2 regions of the Blautia sp. HCN-1074 genome follow, and region 2 is predicted to be linked to the other one. Evidence: riboswitches for the same ligand, from Rfam matches in the RefSeq annotation. Region 2 holds a riboswitch; the other holds the start of a gene.
What was found. A riboswitch is a leader RNA that binds a small molecule or an ion and turns the genes downstream of it on or off. The one in region 2 is predicted to bind tetrahydrofolate.
Positions count from the first base shown of each region.

Region 1 (8,584 bases), on a different contig from region 2:
TCTGTCATCTGAATCACACGCTTATTTTCTTTAACATCGTGGACACGGACAAAAGAGCATCCTTTCATTACGCCAATTACACTGGTAGCCAAAGTCCCCTCTACGCGCTGATCTACCGGAAGCTCCAACGCCAGTCCTATCATGGATTTGCGTGATGTACCAAGGAGAACCGGAAATCCCAGATTCTGAAAAAGCTCCAGGTGATTCATTGCTTCCAGATTCATTTCAAATGTTTTTCCAAAACCAATTCCCGGGTCAAGCATGATTTTTTCATCTTTAATTCCAGCCTGTCTTGCAAGATTAACACATTCCTGTGTTTCAGCGAGCATATCAATGACAAAATTTTGATATTCTGTATTAGATTTGTTGTGCATCAGACAACAGGCCACATCATATTTTGCGATCACAGCTGCCATTTTCGGATCATATTTTAATCCCCAGATATCGTTAACCAGGTCAGCTCCTGCCTGGATAGAGCTTTCAGCAACACTGCTCTTAAAAGTATCTACAGAAACAGGAATGTCAAAATGTTTTTTGACCGCTTCAATAACAGGAAGAACTCTCTGTGCTTCCTCATCAGCACTGACAGGAGTATGACCGGGACGTGTAGATTCGCCTCCGATATCAATAACATCTGCACCATCAGCAATCATTGCCTCTGTATGTTTCAAAGCTTCATCCATATGATTCCATTTGCCGCCATCTGAAAAGGAATCAGGGGTAACATTTAAAATTCCCATTATGTAAGTATGATTCTTAGTGTCAAAAAAACGGTTCCCAATTTTCATGAGCAAAGCCCATCCTTTCTTTTGTGCTTATAAAGAAGATCAGTATTCAATTTTCATATTTTTTTTATCATCAGACCAATAGCATTCAGAAGCTGCGGAACATAAAAAACAATTTCTGGACTGCTTATCCGCTTTATAAAGAAGTGCTGTCAGCATACTGCAGGAATCTCCTTTTCGGTGATGTCCAATGGAAGACAGAATCAGTTCTTTTTCCTTCTCTGTAAAGTGCAGATCTGTCAGAATTTCCCTTGCGATTTCTACTCCTGCAATATCATGGGGAATGTTGTACTGATATTGCTGGGCACGTCCGATATCATGAAGAAGTGCTGCTGCATAGATAAGCTCTTTGGGCAGCTCCAGATGTTCCTCCAGTGCATAAATGTACATCAACCGTGCAACATCCAGAAAATGTTCAGGAGTATGACGGCAGAAGATCCGTTCACTCTCAAGTTCCTGTATTTTTTTATAATGTTCCTGATAAACCGGGTGCCTCCAGATCTGATTGACACGATCCATATCTGAAAAATTGTTATTCATCCTTTTACCATAGAAAGGAACATTTTCTGCAGTTCCTTATCTTCTGTAAATGCACCACGGGTTACAGTAGTGATTGTTTTGCTTCCTGGTTTTTTTATTCCGCGCATGGTCATACAGGTATGTTCCGCTTCCAGCATTACCATAATTCCTTTTGGATCCAGAGTACGCTCTAAAGCATCTGCAATCTGAACAGTAAGGCGTTCCTGAATCTGTGGTCTTCTGGAATAAACCTCTACTGTACGTGCCAGTTTACTTAAACCGGTAACTTTGCCGTTGGGGATGTATGCAAGATGAGCTTTTCCATAAAAAGGCATCAGGTGATGCTCACACATGGAGTAAAAGGTGATGTCTTTTTCCAGTACGATTTCATTATTCTCTACAGGAAACTGCTTCAACAGGTGCTGGTCCGCTTCATGGCCAAGACCTCCGTAAATTTCTTCACACATACGGGCAATCCTGTCAGGAGTATCAATCAGACCTTCCCGTGTGATATCTTCACCGATACCTTCCAGAAGCAGACGGACTGCCTGCTCAATTTTCAGTTTGTCAACCATTAAAAAATAACCTCCTTTGTATTTTTGAAATGGAGATTATCCTTTTGACCAAATTAAAAAGGATATCTCCAATTGTGATAGAATGTATGTCGAAAACATTCCCTAACACAATATGAGATATCCTCTTATATTGTTTGCAACGGGTGCGGATAATATACCGTAAGACGCACTTTTCGTTTCAGTGACAACTCCCCATTCACCGAACACTTGACGCATAAAATCCTATTTTGCATATCATTCATTTCGGTATTCAGTATACCATGTAATACGATAATAGAAAAGGTTTTTTCTGACTTTTCAGAATAATTTTTTTCTGCTGCCAGAACTAATAGTTTCGAAGTACACTTTGCAGATATTCTTTATACTGCTGCTTTACATCTTCCGGTCCGTACTGATACCATATTCTCGGTCCAGAATCGTACATAATTCCGTAACACATCTATTTCCATGTTATATAATCTTTCCGGACAAATAATTAATTTCAGCTAACAGATCTGTACCGTCCATCCTGACAATTTCTGGCGCTGTTTTTTCCAGTTAAAGTCATAATACTCCACTTCTATTTCCTGGTATCTAGACTCACGAGCAAACTTAGCCATATACCAGGTTATCCACATAGTGATTCCTTCCTGATGATAATGTGCCTGTGCTTCAACTTTACTGTATCTTCCAATATCGCTATATCGCGCCAGTATCTGCATATCTGTTTCTGTGCCTTCTCTTTTCCTTCGGGATTGTAATATATGTCTTTTCCTCTACTTCTGAAACTCAGAATCTTTCCGTCTCGGAGATACAATAAAGCAATCTTGTCTATTAGCATATAATCCTCTAATCTATAAAAGCCACTGTCTCTTAACCTCTACAAATTCATTGTTTGACAATCTTCCAATACATATTTCCTTCCATTTTTCAATGCCTTTCAATACCGGTGCATCTGGTTTTTCCGAAATACACTTATCTATTTGAAAAGCAGTTCTTGCACATGCGGAACGAAGATTTATTGTAGATTTTATCTCTTTTTCTGTACATTCCTTTATTTTTTCATAAGCCGTATGCTCTGCACACTCTAATAAAGCCTTATCTAATGGCATAAGAATTTCATCTGATAAATCAAGCACCCCCATATATGCCAAATTATGTATAGAAATATAAAACATCTGTAATCCAGGCTGTTTCCCATATCTTATAAGTCTTATTTGCTCGATCAACAATTTTTTTGCTATATCTAATTCCGGCCACTTCAAAATAATATATTCAGCAGCATTCGTCGCATCTGCTATTTTATTCTTATCATCACTATAGAATTGATCAATAATGCTTTCTCCTAATTCAGCTTCGATTCTTTCTTTCCTAAACAAAAGAGCTCTTGATTTTAAAGTATTAATCCCATATTCGCTCATTTCATCAAGTATTTTCAGTAACTTCACTACTAAATCAGAATCCATCCGATCTATTTCAAATGAAAAGCTACCGATTACACGCTCCAGTGCTTGATATCTATCATAAAACTCATCATAATAAAAATCCCTATGCTCATTATTATCAAATCCGCTCCTACCGATTTCCCAGTACTCAATAAATCTGTTAAGGATGATTTCGATATCCGCAATTTCCAATAAATCAGGGCACAAATAATTCATACACTGAAGTTCTGCAAATATTCTTGCCTCGCCCATCGTAACTGATTCAAGTCCTCTGGATTTCAGATTATCATAAAACTTATTATCCATAATATAGTTTCGTACAAGGGTCTTAACATCTCTTCCCTCTGGACTTGGCCACTTCAAAAAGGCTGCGGCGTAGTATTCCTTAAAATTCGGAAGTCCTGTGTCTTCATTTACATTTTTCCAAATTAATTCGCGTAAATCCGCCAATTGTTCAGCTGATAATAGAGACCATTCTCTTAATTTGTTTAAACGCGGAATAATCGCCCAATAATCTTCATCCGATTCACTAGCACATTTTATCAAATCATCTATAATAGTCGAATCTATATTTGCTTTTTCATAGTATTTTTTTGCAAGGGTACTGGCAGAAATCACATCAAAAGGATCGGTTGATCTATCCTCACCTATATGTGTTCTGTTTTTTGTTGAAGATAATAATATTTCGTTTAAATACTGTGATTTAATATTTTCATCTATGATACAAAGAATCTGATAAATCCATTTATCCATTACACGGTATTCACGCACAATATCTGTATCAATTAACTTGCACATCAGTGTCAATAATTTTTTTTGCTGAACTAAAGAAGCTACCGAAACTAATCTTCTAAGTATTTCCAACCCATTATTCAGCAAATGAGTATACGCATTACCTCTTGCAGTATTTACGCTGATACTTTCGATATTTTGTTCGATACATTTAAATGCATAATCAAATAATTTTCTACAAATATCAAAACCGGCACTGATACAATTTTTACGTGAAATAATAGATTTAACTACTTTGTCATTTCCTGATCTCATACACATGAAAAATCCCAATGACGGAGTATTGATAAATAGTGCGTTAATAAATTCTATTTCCCGATGTGAAAGAAGTCTTGTCATACCAATATGCAGCGGCATTGCAATTCTTGCCAATACTCTATAAAAACTATAGATTTCTCCAAATCCATTGCTCCCCCATGTGATTGTTCTTATTTCTCGATTTATCTCAAAAGGTTCTTCCTTGTGCTTACAGTAGTAATTATACAAATAATTATTCCATTGGTTTTTTTCCTTCTCGAAATCAAAAAATCGAGAATAATCTTCTATTCCATTCCATGCTACATGAAGCTCCTCATTTTTATCAAATGGATGAAGTCCTTGAATTACAAATGCTAAAAGTTCGTATGCATCAGATAAAATAGATCCGCATTGTACAAAATCCTTATTTTTTTCTTTTGGCATGCTATCAATGGATTCTTCTAGTTCAGCAATGAGTGTTTTCAATTCTGAATATGCACTTTCAAGCAGACCACATTCTGCCATTAGACCAACCTTATTCAAACGCAATGCATACCTATTATCTTCACAGGAAAACTGTTGTATTTTATCTCGAACATCAGATATTTGCATTTTATAAAAGAGATGAACTATGAATTCCATTTCAAGTTCTTCATTTCCGGTTTCCATTATTACAGCACTTTTTTTCATCACATCGAATACTTTTTGCCACGAATTCCAATTCATGTCTTCTCTATATTCACGCAATAGTGATTGACCAATGTAAAACCATTTTTCGTTCTTATCCTGAGCTGACCAGTCGCCTTTATCTTTATACTCTTTCCACAGTTCAAAAATATGGTTCTGCAGTATTTGTGAAAACACAATAAATCCTGTTTCATGTCTCCATACTAATTCAAATGCAAAATCTATTTTTTCTTGCATGGACAGTTCAGCTGTCTTCCACAATAATGATTCATCTCTGGTATATGACGCTAATATTTCTCTTTTAGCTACTGGGGCAATATACCATCCCGGATATAACTCACGTTCTTCCTTCCAATGTTTTGTTAATCCTATAACTTCGGCTTTCCGTTTTTCATTGCTACCAAACAACCCATCCGTCTGATAAAATTTTAGGTTCCACGTGAACAAATCCTTGGCATCACCAATCACTGTTCCATTTTCTATATGAACATGTTCATAATCTGATTTTCTTAATCCATAAGAAACTCCAGATATAGAACTCAGTTCATTTTTAATTTCCGATAGTCCAGTAGTTAGTAGAGTCTTTAATTCTTCTTGCTTACGTGAAAGCCTATTAAAAAATAATCTTCCTTCCAATTCAGGATTATTCATTGCTGTAAGTTCAAAAAACATTTGCACCAATGAATCAATTATCTTATCAGCATTATCAACATAATATGCCTCACATAAATCATTTAATTTTTGTCTCAATGCTTCTTCCATATCAAAAGCATCATCTTTTCGAATTTCTTTTAAAATCGCTCGCAGATTGTCTTTAGAAAATGCCGCTTGCAAATCGCTCAAAAATAATGTGTTATCTCTACATTTCAATCCTGTTAAACAAGAAGCAGCCTCATTAATTTTAGAGTCAACATTTCTATTTTTCAAATAATCACGAGATGTACTTGCCGCTTGCCCAATAATACTATCCGAATAATTATCACATAAATTTTCTAAAATTCCTTTTAAACCACCAATTACAAGTGAAACATCCATTGTCATCTATTACTCCTTATCAGCAGGATTTTGCATATCATTCATTTCGGCATTTCTATATCACGTAATACGATAATAAAAGCTTTTTTCTGACTTTTCAGAATGATTTTTCCCAGTCTACCAATTTCATGATTGTTTTTACCGCATTCACTATTCTTGGAGCAAAGTACGCCTTTGTAAGCCTTTTCTTCGAATATGCCCATATAAAATTCTTACTGGTACTTTCTATCAATAAATCTGTAAAATATCGTTCCCAACTGACATACTCTTTACTGTCTATATATTCTTCTGGATTCTGAAGTATTGTTTCTACTTTTACTTCCGGTATTTCCTTTGTTGAAAGTAACAACCACTCAAAAGATTCTGGTGCATAGAGTACAATGTTTCCCTGTGTTTTAATGCATTCACTGATATCTTTCATCTCTGAACCAAATGCAGCTCCATCTACGATGACCAAAATTGTACCCTCTTCATTCGTTCTCTGTTCCAACTGTCTGATGATATTTGACTTCCCACTAGCAGAAAAACAGTTCACACCCTTCTGTCTGGACATTTCTTTAAAAAATTCAAATCCAGAATTGGAATCCTCTGTTATTACAAGTTTCGGATTGATATTCTTTTCCTCTGATATTTCACCATACAAATGATAAATCTCATTATATTTCTGTTTCGCATCATGAAATTTTCCAGATTTGCGAAATCCATATATTTCACTTACACTATATGGCAATGCCGGAAGCTTTTCTCTTGTAGCCAGTACAAAGTAATTATCAGATCCCTGCACAAGCTGTGCAAACTTCTTTGAAACGAGGAAGCGATTTCCTTCATCAATAAAAATAATGCTTCCTGTTGTTTCTTCTATCTTTCTTTCCCAATCCTCACTATCAATCACTTTACAGGGGCAGTCACAGGAAAGAAATACACCGCTGTCCGCACCATATCTTCCATAATCATGTATAAGATCAATTAAAACAGTCTTACCTGATCCACTGTCACCAGTAATGATTGTAATATTCCTATGAATTACAAAATCATATTTCACTTTTCTGGATTCTACAATGATTCTATGTGAACCTTTCATAATCACTACTCCTGTTTCATTTCATTTAAATACTTATTTGCTATAGGAACAAGTTCCTTCATTGAATGGACCGTTTCTCCTCCATTTTGGATTTTTATCTCAAATTTTGTATCTTTTCCAAAACTCATCATATGTCTGAGATTAATGGTAACATCTTTAAGCCTGCCTATTTCCAATATCCATTTTGCACAGTTATCGCCACAGGTCGAGGCATTGAAAATACGATCCGGTTCATTTAAAATCAGCAACAATGTTTTCACTCCTCCTGACAATCTTTCAGGAGGAATCTGTCCCAACACCGGACTGTTAATGCATTCACCACTCAATACTTCTGAATCATCAATATCTTTAATCATCTTTTTCGCCAGTTCTGCATCAAGCCATTCTGGTTCATAACTGTTTTTAAAATAAACATTTGTATTATAAATACTGTTTTTCACATCTCCATAAATAATGTTCAACATTTATAAGAGCCTCCTCTCAAAATACAATTCTTCTTATAACATGGTTTCGTTCCGCCAAAGAATTCCGGTCTGATTTCTTCAACCTTGTGTCCTCTACTGCCAGAACTATAACAATCCTCTAAAATAATGCATCTTAATCCAGCCCATCAGAGTGTGAAATCCTACGCCAATATAGCAGAAACTTAATTTTCGCTGTACTAGTGAAACATTCTATATTCTTTGTATATGTTTTTACATTTACCACTCTTCACATTTAATATCGCTTGCTGTCATATTATAAGTATGCAGATAATCCGTTACATCCATAAATACTTCGTCAATCGAATACGGAAAAATATCTTCCGGCGCAATATATTTCAGATAAATGCTGTAAATCCTGGTGCTGTATTCCAGATAGAGAGCCATCCGGGGAGGAGCAACAATATAATCAATCTCCAGTGCAGGATTGATATTTAATTCTGTACTGTCATCAGAAGAACCAATAAATGTTCTGTTCGGTGCTCTCCACCTGCGGGCGCTGTTGGCTTCTTTTACTTTTTGAACAACCTCAAATAAACGAGCCCTTCCGGGTATCCCATAACACTTTAAGGCTGGAGATACCGCAAGACAGATTGTTTTTTCTGTTCTGCTTTTATCCGCAACCACAAGATTGATTGTCAAAGGATCCCGATTTCGTTCTTTACATTCCACAGACGCATAGAATGACTTAAGATCAATTGCAATATAGGTTCTTTTCTTTTCCATCATTCTACACCTCCCGATTCTCCTGTGTTCCGTTTGTGATTACATCTCCTTATCCATTGCCATATGTATCATTTTCTCGAAGGATTCTCTGAAATGCTCATCATCCTCCGCTGTTCGTTTTCTTGGGCCTTTTACATGATTCTTTCCGGATGCCCTGCGTGCCTTCTTATTCAGATGCCGCTCCATAAGCATCTGGTCAATATTCTCATTCGTATACCATTTCCCAGATTGATGAATCGCA
Region 1 is NZ_JBBKBP010000015.1:37,020-45,603, reverse strand. It holds gene folP (dihydropteroate synthase) at 1-788, opposite strand, end outside; gene WKT11_RS12830 (HD domain-containing protein) at 828-1,325, opposite strand; gene folE (GTP cyclohydrolase I FolE) at 1,322-1,879, opposite strand; THF riboswitch at 2,015-2,111, opposite strand; partial or broken gene WKT11_RS12820 (peptide deformylase) at 2,330-2,463, opposite strand; gene WKT11_RS12815 (hypothetical protein) at 2,713-6,060, opposite strand; gene WKT11_RS12810 (ATP-binding protein) at 6,152-7,135, opposite strand; gene WKT11_RS12805 (DUF4869 domain-containing protein) at 7,141-7,599, opposite strand; partial or broken gene WKT11_RS12800 (Y-family DNA polymerase) at 7,855-8,343, opposite strand; partial or broken gene WKT11_RS12795 (YaiI/YqxD family protein) at 8,383-8,584, opposite strand, start outside.
Region 1: linked by a shared signal. The riboswitch ahead of folE (GTP cyclohydrolase I FolE) and the one ahead of WKT11_RS13105 (folate family ECF transporter S component) in region 2 are both predicted to bind tetrahydrofolate.

Region 2 (8,584 bases):
GTAGATTCCTTGATGTGACAATCCCATTTTGAGTCATGATTCAGAATTTGTTGTTTGTGATGAAGCATCCTCCTGAGACACCCCGGCAACAGAATCTTTTTTCAGAGATACCGGGCTTTTGTTGTTTGCGGTATCCGTGATATCGGTATCTGTACAGCAGTCAGGATTTATGATGTCTGTGGTATTTTTCTCTGCGTCAGTTGACATATTCGGAACACTCTGCTGATACGGACGATAAGGTGTCCAGTAATGTTCTTCCTCAGTGAAGCTGTCAGGCTGTTCTTCATCCAGTGCATCCTTCTTGCGGGTGAGAATATAAATTCCTGCAAAAATGATAGCAGCTGCAATCACAAGCTGTGGCAGATGATATGTGAATCTGCCGATAACATCAGCCAGATATCCGGGTAAGATCATATAGAGGAAATCTACCAGAGTGTTCCACAGAATAGAAGCACCAAGGAAAATCAGCAGAATCGCAGTTATCTTTCCGTGATGTTTAAGCAGAGAACTGATATCTCCTGCCAGTTCATCCATATGAAGGACATAGGAATCTTCTATGGAGTAAAATTCTTCCTCGGAAAGAGATTTCAGATTGTGCACATTAAAGAAACTGTAGAACCAGATGATCGGGATCAGGAACACCAGCCAGTCCATTCCGGTACAGGCTCCGATCGCAAAGACACCCCAGAATAAGAACATAATACTGATTCCCTGTTTTTTGAATCCCATGTACATTTCTCCTGCGCCTGGAATCAGGGAGAAGATAAAAAGCCAGAATCCACGTTTTTGTTTTTGCATACTTTTATTTGCCTCCATTCATTAATTTGCTGGAAAAATCACTGACATATTTTATAAAAGAACTGGTGCCATCACCAATGTTCTGTCCGAGTTCTCTGGTGAACTGGTAGAGCCTGCCGTTTTCATGTTCGGGCAATATTCTGTCTGTCTGAGAGGAAGTATCCTGATGTAAGGAAGTGAAATCCAGATTTGGGATACTGAATAAAAGCAACAGGGCAACCATCACACCTGCAGCAGTCTGAAGACTGTAATGAAGCAGCTGGATTTTGCGCGATGCTTTATTTGCTGCCCGGGCAAGCTGCACTTCACCAGAGTCTGCTTTGTCCAAAATCTGTTCCATCAGATAGGAGGGAGCAGTATCCGTACTGTTGTCTTCCTGTTCCATCATCTGATCCAGACAGAAATCGCAGTGATCAAGATGTGACAGAAACTCAATGACCTCCTGTGTGTTCATATTTCCGTTATCAAATTCTATTAAACCCTTCTTATTAATATGCATCTAATCACCCCTTTCAAGCATTTTTTTCAGCATTGCCCTCGCGCGATAGAGCTGTGTCTGAACTGTTTTCGGATTTTTCCCTGTCTGCTGTGCAATCTCAGGTACTGACATTTCCCTGCAGAAATGTGCGTAAGCGACTTCTTTGTAAGGACTTTTCAACTGCATACACAATGCCTCTACGTGAGTATTGGATGCAGTTTTCATATATTCATCTTCGGGAGAGGATTGCCTGTCCGGAATCTGGGAAAAGTAGGTGTCTTCTGTTGGAATACTTCGCCGTCCGGCTGCCTTCAGATAATCCAGACACTTTCGGACAGCAATCTTGCTTAGCCAGGCTTTTTCGTATGTTCCATCGAAACGGGAAAGGTTTTTGTAGGCAGACAGAAATACTTCCTGAGTCAGATCCTCGGCGTCGAATGGATTGCCGACGGATTTCAGGCAGATCGAATATATTAAGTTCTGGTATTGTTTGATAAGATATTCCAGATATTGCTTTTCTGTGATCATTACTGTCTCCTTTTCCCTGTTCATTTAATTATAACGCGGGAGAGGGGGGAATGGATTCAGATATTGAGGAATATAAAAAAATCTTTTGATAAGGGACGCGCAGAAAAATAGTTTGTTTTGGGTGCGGTTTCGGACGCTAAGATATTCTAAGTCATCAAAAAGCTGCTAAAACCATGAGAAATCAGAGCCAAACTCGCTTCGCTCAAACAGTGTCTCTGATTTCTCATAACGCAGTTTTTTGATAACTAAGAATATCTAAGCATCCTGCAAATGCACCCAAAACAAACTATTTTTCTGCGCTGGGTACTGGATATAACAGTTTTGGAGCTTTTTGTTTTGCGATGAGGTGAGGGGGAATATGGTGTAGAGGGTGGACGTGGACTTGATAAGGATGATTTTTTGTTTTATACTTGAGGGCAGTGAAATATAGATGGTGCAACGTAAGTATGGGAATTGTAAGTTTGAAGATTGGCAAAGGAGAGACAGCAGTTATGACAGAGACAAGACGTTTATATTATGAAGATGTATATAAGAAGGAATTTACCGCGACCGTTCTGGAGTGTAGGGAGCGTAAGAATGGGTTTGTTGTGATTCTGGATGAGAGTGCTTTTTACCCGGAGGGTGGCGGCCAGCCGAGTGATGTGGGAACTCTGGGAGATGTGAAGGTGACGGAGGTTCATGAGAAGGATGGCGAGCTGCTTCATTATACGGAGCAGGCGTTGGAAGTGGGCGCGAAGGTTGAGGGTAAGATTGACTGGGAGCGTCGGTTTGATTTGATGCAGCAACATTCCGGAGAGCATATGGTGAGTGGTGTTATCCATGCGAAGTATGGTTATGATAATGTGGGATTTCATATGGGGAGTGATGTAATCACAGTGGATCTGAATGGGATGCTGGATGAAGCGCAGCTTGCGGAGATTGAGAGAGAAGTGAATGAGAAAGTGTGGGAGGATAAGGAAGTTGTGATTACTTATCCAACTGCGGAAGAATTGAAGACTCTGGATTACAGAAGCAAGAAGGAGCTGACAGGTCAGGTTCGTATTGTAGATTTTCCGGGAGTGGATGTCTGTGCGTGCTGTGGAACTCATGTGACTCATACAGGTGAGATCGGAATGGTGAAGCTTCTGTCTGTAGTGAAATTCCATGATGGTATTCGTATGGAGATGATCTGCGGTAAACGTGTTCTGAATTATCTGAATATGGTGAATGAGCAGAATCATCAGATTTCCATGAAGCTTTCTGCAAAGATGGACAGAACAGCAGATGCGGTACAGCGTCTGCAGGATGAGAACTTCCGCCTGAAGGGACAGGTTGCCCGTATGGAGGAGGATATGTTCCAGGCAGAGGCGAAGAAGTGGGAAGGCGCAGGAAGTGTCTTGATTTTTAAAGAAGGGCTGGAGGCAGATTCTGTTCGTAAGCTTGCAGATGCGGTGATGAATACCTGTCAGGGATGCTGTGCGGTATTTTCCAGAAATGAGGATGGAAGCTACAAGTATGCTATGGGCGAGATTGACGGAGATCTGCGCCAGTATACAAAGGAGATGAATGCTGCATTAAATGGCAGAGGCGGCGGCAAGCCATTCTTTGTGCAGGGATCTGTGCAGGCAACAGAGAAGGAAATTCGTGGTTTTTTTGAGAAATAAACAAGTCATAGAAAATATCTGCTTATTCAATGTGTTGTAAAACGTTTTGTTTTAACTATTGGGAGCATTAACGATAGAGTTATATTGAGTGAAGGTTAATTTTGATGACAAATGAGTCTGGCTATTAAAAAGAAAAATGGATGGAAGTAGCGAAACGAATGAAAGCAGAGGAACAGAAGAAATGTTTGGAGAATGTCATGCGCATATAATTATGGACGGTGTGAATTACCGCCATGCGATTGATCTGCATAGGAATGGACCGGATGACAATGTGATAAGGGAACATTTGAAAATATATCAGGACAGAGGGATTATCTTTGTGCGTGATGGCGGAGATGCATTGGGAGTTTCAGCGCGGGCGAAGGAACTTGCACCAGAGTATGGCATTGATTATCGGACGCCTGTGTTTGCTATTCATAAAGAGGGGCATTATGGTTCAATTGTCGGGAAAAGCTTTTCTACGATGCCGGAATTTTATAAACGTGTGCTGGAAGCGAAAGAGCAGAGTGCGGATTTTATTAAGATCATGACGACAGGACTGCTGGATTTTAATGCACATGGAGCAATTACCGGAACACCGTTGGATGCGACGGAAGTAAAGGAAATGGTACATATTGCGCATGAGGAAGGTATGGCTGTGATGTCTCACACCAATGGAACTTACGGTGTGCAGGCAGCAGTGGAGGCTGGCGTGGACAGTCTGGAGCATGGGAATTATATGAATGAAGAAAGTCTTACCATGTTATCTGAGAGCCATACTGTGTGGGTGCCTACTCTGGTTACTGTGCGAAACCTTCTGGGTGACGGGCGGTATGCGGATGAGACTTTAAAACCAATTATTGAGACAGCAGAGGAAAATGTGAGAAAAGCATTTAGGCTTGGTGTGAAGGTGGCGCCGGGAAGTGATGCAGGAGCTTACCGAGTTCTTCATGGACAGGGGATTCAGGATGAAATGCAGGCATTTGTGCAGATTCTGGGAAATGAAGAAAAGGCTTATCAATGGCTGATGGAAGGCGAAATGGAAATCCGAAAGAAATTTTGTAGATAGAATAAAATAGACCGTAGCAAGTATTTTCAGAATTTAACTGAGAGTATTTGCTACGGTTTTATTTTTTACGAATCTTGTACTTTGACAGCAGTATAAATATTGGAAGATTTTGACCTGGAAGGATGGAAAGTAATGCGGACATAATCTCCGTATTCCATGCCTCCCTCGGTAAGGTTTTCAGCATTTTCGATGCGGAAGGTATCTACAGCTCCATCGTCCGTCTGTAAAGTGATTGTATTGGCGGTGCTGCCAATGATCGTACCGGATGCGGTAAAGGAAATATGTTTATTGTCAATGGTATCAGGATCCTCACCGGTTACGGCAATGATACGGACTGCTTCAAAAGGATTGGTCTGCAAGTCCCCGATATAGGTAACATTTACGTGAGAGCCAGGTGCAATCCCGCCTTTGAAGTAAGCTGGTATTGCGGACATATCAAGATTGAAGGTAGTATCACTTCCGGCTGGAAGAATCTGGAGGATGTTTGCATTTACTCCCTGTATAGTTGCCAGAAATTGTTTTTCGGTATTGGCAATCTGTTCAGGAGTTAATGTGACATTTGGAGCCGGAGTTGGTGTCGGATCAGGAATCTGCAAGTTTTCCAGATCGGAGATACTGAGTACTTTCAGATGACTTGCATTCAGGGATGCGGAAGCGTCATCGGAAGTGTCTGGAAATTTACCTTTGAATGTCAGGTAAACCCAGTTTCCGACCTTGATTCCGTTTTGATAATATTGCTCAGTTCCGGTAATCGGGTAGGTAGCAGTTTTACCCTTTTTTGATTTTATGGTAATTGTATTGGAGGTCAGGGAGATAACCTGTCCATGAGCAGTTCTTTTCTTTAGTTTGTTTTTTTTGTGATATTCATCTACGACTTTGAGAACATGCACGCTGCTGGTATCTGTACCGGAGAGCTGCCCCTCATAAATAATACTGATCTCGTCACCGGTGATCATTCCGCCCTTACATTCCAATGTGGCATTAGAAACATTAAATACATAAGAGGCACTGTCTGTATTCAGGATGAGCTGACTTCCGGAAAAATCCTGCAAGGTGCCGGAGAGCTCATCCATATAAACGCGGTCTTTGGCTTCGGTTGTAGTTGTGGTATCAGATGAAGAAGTGAGTTCCCGGACGGATGTATCTCCGGTAGATGTAAATTGTTCCAGTACAGTTCCAGGGCTGCATCCGGCAATAGAGAAGCTAAGACCGGCACAGACACATGCAGCAAGCAGTTTTTTCATAATATAGACAGGACCTCCGATAAATCATTCGTTTGAACATGATTCCTGCCGTATGCAATAATTATTTACAGAGAGGGATACCGTCTTCTGGTGGTTCAGGGATAAAATCAAAAATTTTCCGGTAGCTTTCCCATTCGTCATTGTCTTTGGCAGGAGTGCATATCAGGCCGGTACATTCCGTACAGGCGTTGGTATTCAAGTAATTATCATAACATATATTATAAGGATTTTGGCAGTTATTTTTGCATATTTCTGACATTTTTTTACCTCCATGATTATAGCAGACCGGGACGGAATATCTGTATTCATGTAATTTCTCATTGCTGAAGATGCCGGACTGCTGCATAATGTTATAGTATTAGTATATGCGGCTGTTTTATTCATAGACTTATGAGTGTTTGCAGCAATACTCTCAAGTAAAAAAGCAGATTATTCGTATAGAATGAACAAAAAGCAGCATTCAAATTTGTGAAAATAATAACGGAAAATATATTGTAATTTTTATGAATTGTGTTATAATTTCGATAAATAAATAATAGCGAAGTAGGATTTTATGCGTCAAGTGTTCACAGGCTGGGGAGTCGCCGTGAAACGAAAAGCAGAAAAGCGAGCTGCTTACGATATAATTTCCGCACCCGTTGCTACATGTGAGGACATCTCATAATGTGGAGGGATTATTATTTATGTAACTACTCTATTTTTTTAAACACATTATGGAGGTGTTTTTATTATGCAGAAAAAACAATATTGGAACGTAAAAACATTGGTGTTCATGGCTCTTCTGATCGCCATGCATCTGGTACTCACACGAGTTCTGGTCATTGATCTTGGTGCGTATCGTATTTCTGTGGGAAGTGTATGTACAATCCTTGCTGGTCTGTGGCTGGGCCCGGTAGCAGGTGGTGTCTGTGGATTATGTGCAGATATTATCGGATGCTTCATGAAAGGTTATGCGGTAAACCCGTTTATTACAGTTGCGGCAATCCTCTGGGGTGTTCTTCCTGCTCTTGCGAAACCATTGTTTGCAAACAGAAAGAAAACCGGAAAAACAGTTGGTATCTGTGTATCTATCGTGGTGACTGCAATTCTCAGTTCTCTGGTATTTACAACAGCTGGTCTTGTAATCATGCTTGGTTACAACTTCTATGCGATCATGCCGGGAAGACTGGTACAGTTTGCAATTATGATTCCGATCTACTGTGTACTGACCTGCCTGCTGTACTTCAGCCCGCTGACAGCAATGGTTGTTGGTAATGCGGCACCGGCAGTATTGAAGAAGAAAACCGTATAAATAAGGTGAAGGCAGAGAGCCAGAATTCAGAAAAAAATGATGGATCTGTTGAAATCAGAAAAACGGTAACAGAATAAGACTTGAATAATGGACTGATAAGATAACATAGCATGCGCGAACTATGTTAATTACATATCAATCGATTCCCCGAAAAAGAAAAAAGTGAAGATAAAGAAGCCCGCTGTGGAGCAGATAAATGAAACTGCTTTATAGTGGGCTTCTTTGATTTGAGAATATCATCGGATTTATTTTTGTACTTTCATTTATTTCTCAGGTGGGAAATTCCCATTTTCATCCGGCTGCACGCGGAACCAGTAGGTATAAAGCTGGTGAAATCCGAGTGATTTATAAAGTGCCCGGGCATTATCATTTCCTTCAACGACCTGAAGGTAAGCATTCTGTGCACCTTTTTTCATCCCCTCTTTCAGAAGTCCGGTGCAGATCTGGCGTGCATAGCCATGCTTGCGATATTCTTCTTTGACGTGGATAGCGTAGATACCTATATAATCACGATCCAGAATTCCAAGTCCGGTTGCAATAATCTGTCCGTCTATACGGATGGAAGCGCAGATCGTTTCTTTCAGGATGGCCTGATACATGGATGGAACGACCTTTCGATGAATCGGATTTGTGGTATTCTTTAAACGGAACAGACTTTCAATCCATTCGGAAGGAATGTTATCGCAGAAAGTCACGTCAGGATATGGTGCCTCCAGATGTGCTGTTTTCAAACTCATTGCCATGACGTTTGTTGTATGTTGGATTGCATATCCGCGGTTCTCCAGGACATAATCAAAGTCCGGGGAAACAAGGGGGCTGATTTTAAAAACAGCAGGAGTTCCCAGGCGTTTGTAGACGCTTTCGCAGTAAGGGATTTTTTCTCTCCATGTGAGAGTGGAATTTCCAAACTGCTCTACGCTGTTGGTTCTGTGTGTATAAAAATAGGAAAATCTCAGAATCCAGCCATCATACAGTTCCATCTTGTGAGAAGGCCAGGCATTCAGGGACATATCTTCGATTTGCTTAATTGTAGTTTCCATATAATAAGGAAGACTCCTTTCGATAAGATACTTATATACTGAAGTGTCTTTTTTGAATTATACAGAGTTTGAAAAAAATGTGCAAGGTTGTTTGGCATGAAGATCTATGATTTCAAAAGGATTAAAGGTAGATGAAAAAAACAGTTTTGAAATTGTTATGAATAGAAGAGAGTGTCATATGATCATCGAAAGTCAATCGGATATTCGCAATCCGCTTTCGCTACTTGCTCATAACCAAATAACTGCTTCGCAGTTTATCAGAAGGGGCTTGTACCCCTTCTGATACAAGCAAGTCCCCACCCACTGCTTATTGCTCTTCGCAATTGAAGCAGGGGACTTACTTGATTTGGTTAAATGGTCAGTGGAACTCTTTTATTATTACTTCATACAACAGAGTAGCAAGTAATTCGTGTCCATATCGAGTAAGGTGAATGCCATCAGTAGTAATCTGGTCAAATCCCTTTTGAATTGCTTCATTATTAAAGTAATCATGTAATGGCAGAAAAGGCAGATT
Region 2 is NZ_JBBKBP010000016.1:10,127-18,710, forward strand. It holds gene WKT11_RS13075 (hypothetical protein) at 34-798, opposite strand; gene WKT11_RS13080 (hypothetical protein) at 803-1,297, opposite strand; gene WKT11_RS13085 (RNA polymerase sigma factor) at 1,298-1,804, opposite strand; gene WKT11_RS13090 (alanyl-tRNA editing protein) at 2,251-3,447, shown strand; gene WKT11_RS13095 (amidohydrolase family protein) at 3,584-4,495, shown strand; gene WKT11_RS13100 (hypothetical protein) at 4,561-5,739, opposite strand; THF riboswitch at 6,277-6,382, shown strand; gene WKT11_RS13105 (folate family ECF transporter S component) at 6,470-7,030, shown strand; gene WKT11_RS13110 (GNAT family N-acetyltransferase) at 7,294-8,070, opposite strand; gene WKT11_RS13115 (SGNH/GDSL hydrolase family protein) at 8,429-8,584, opposite strand, start outside.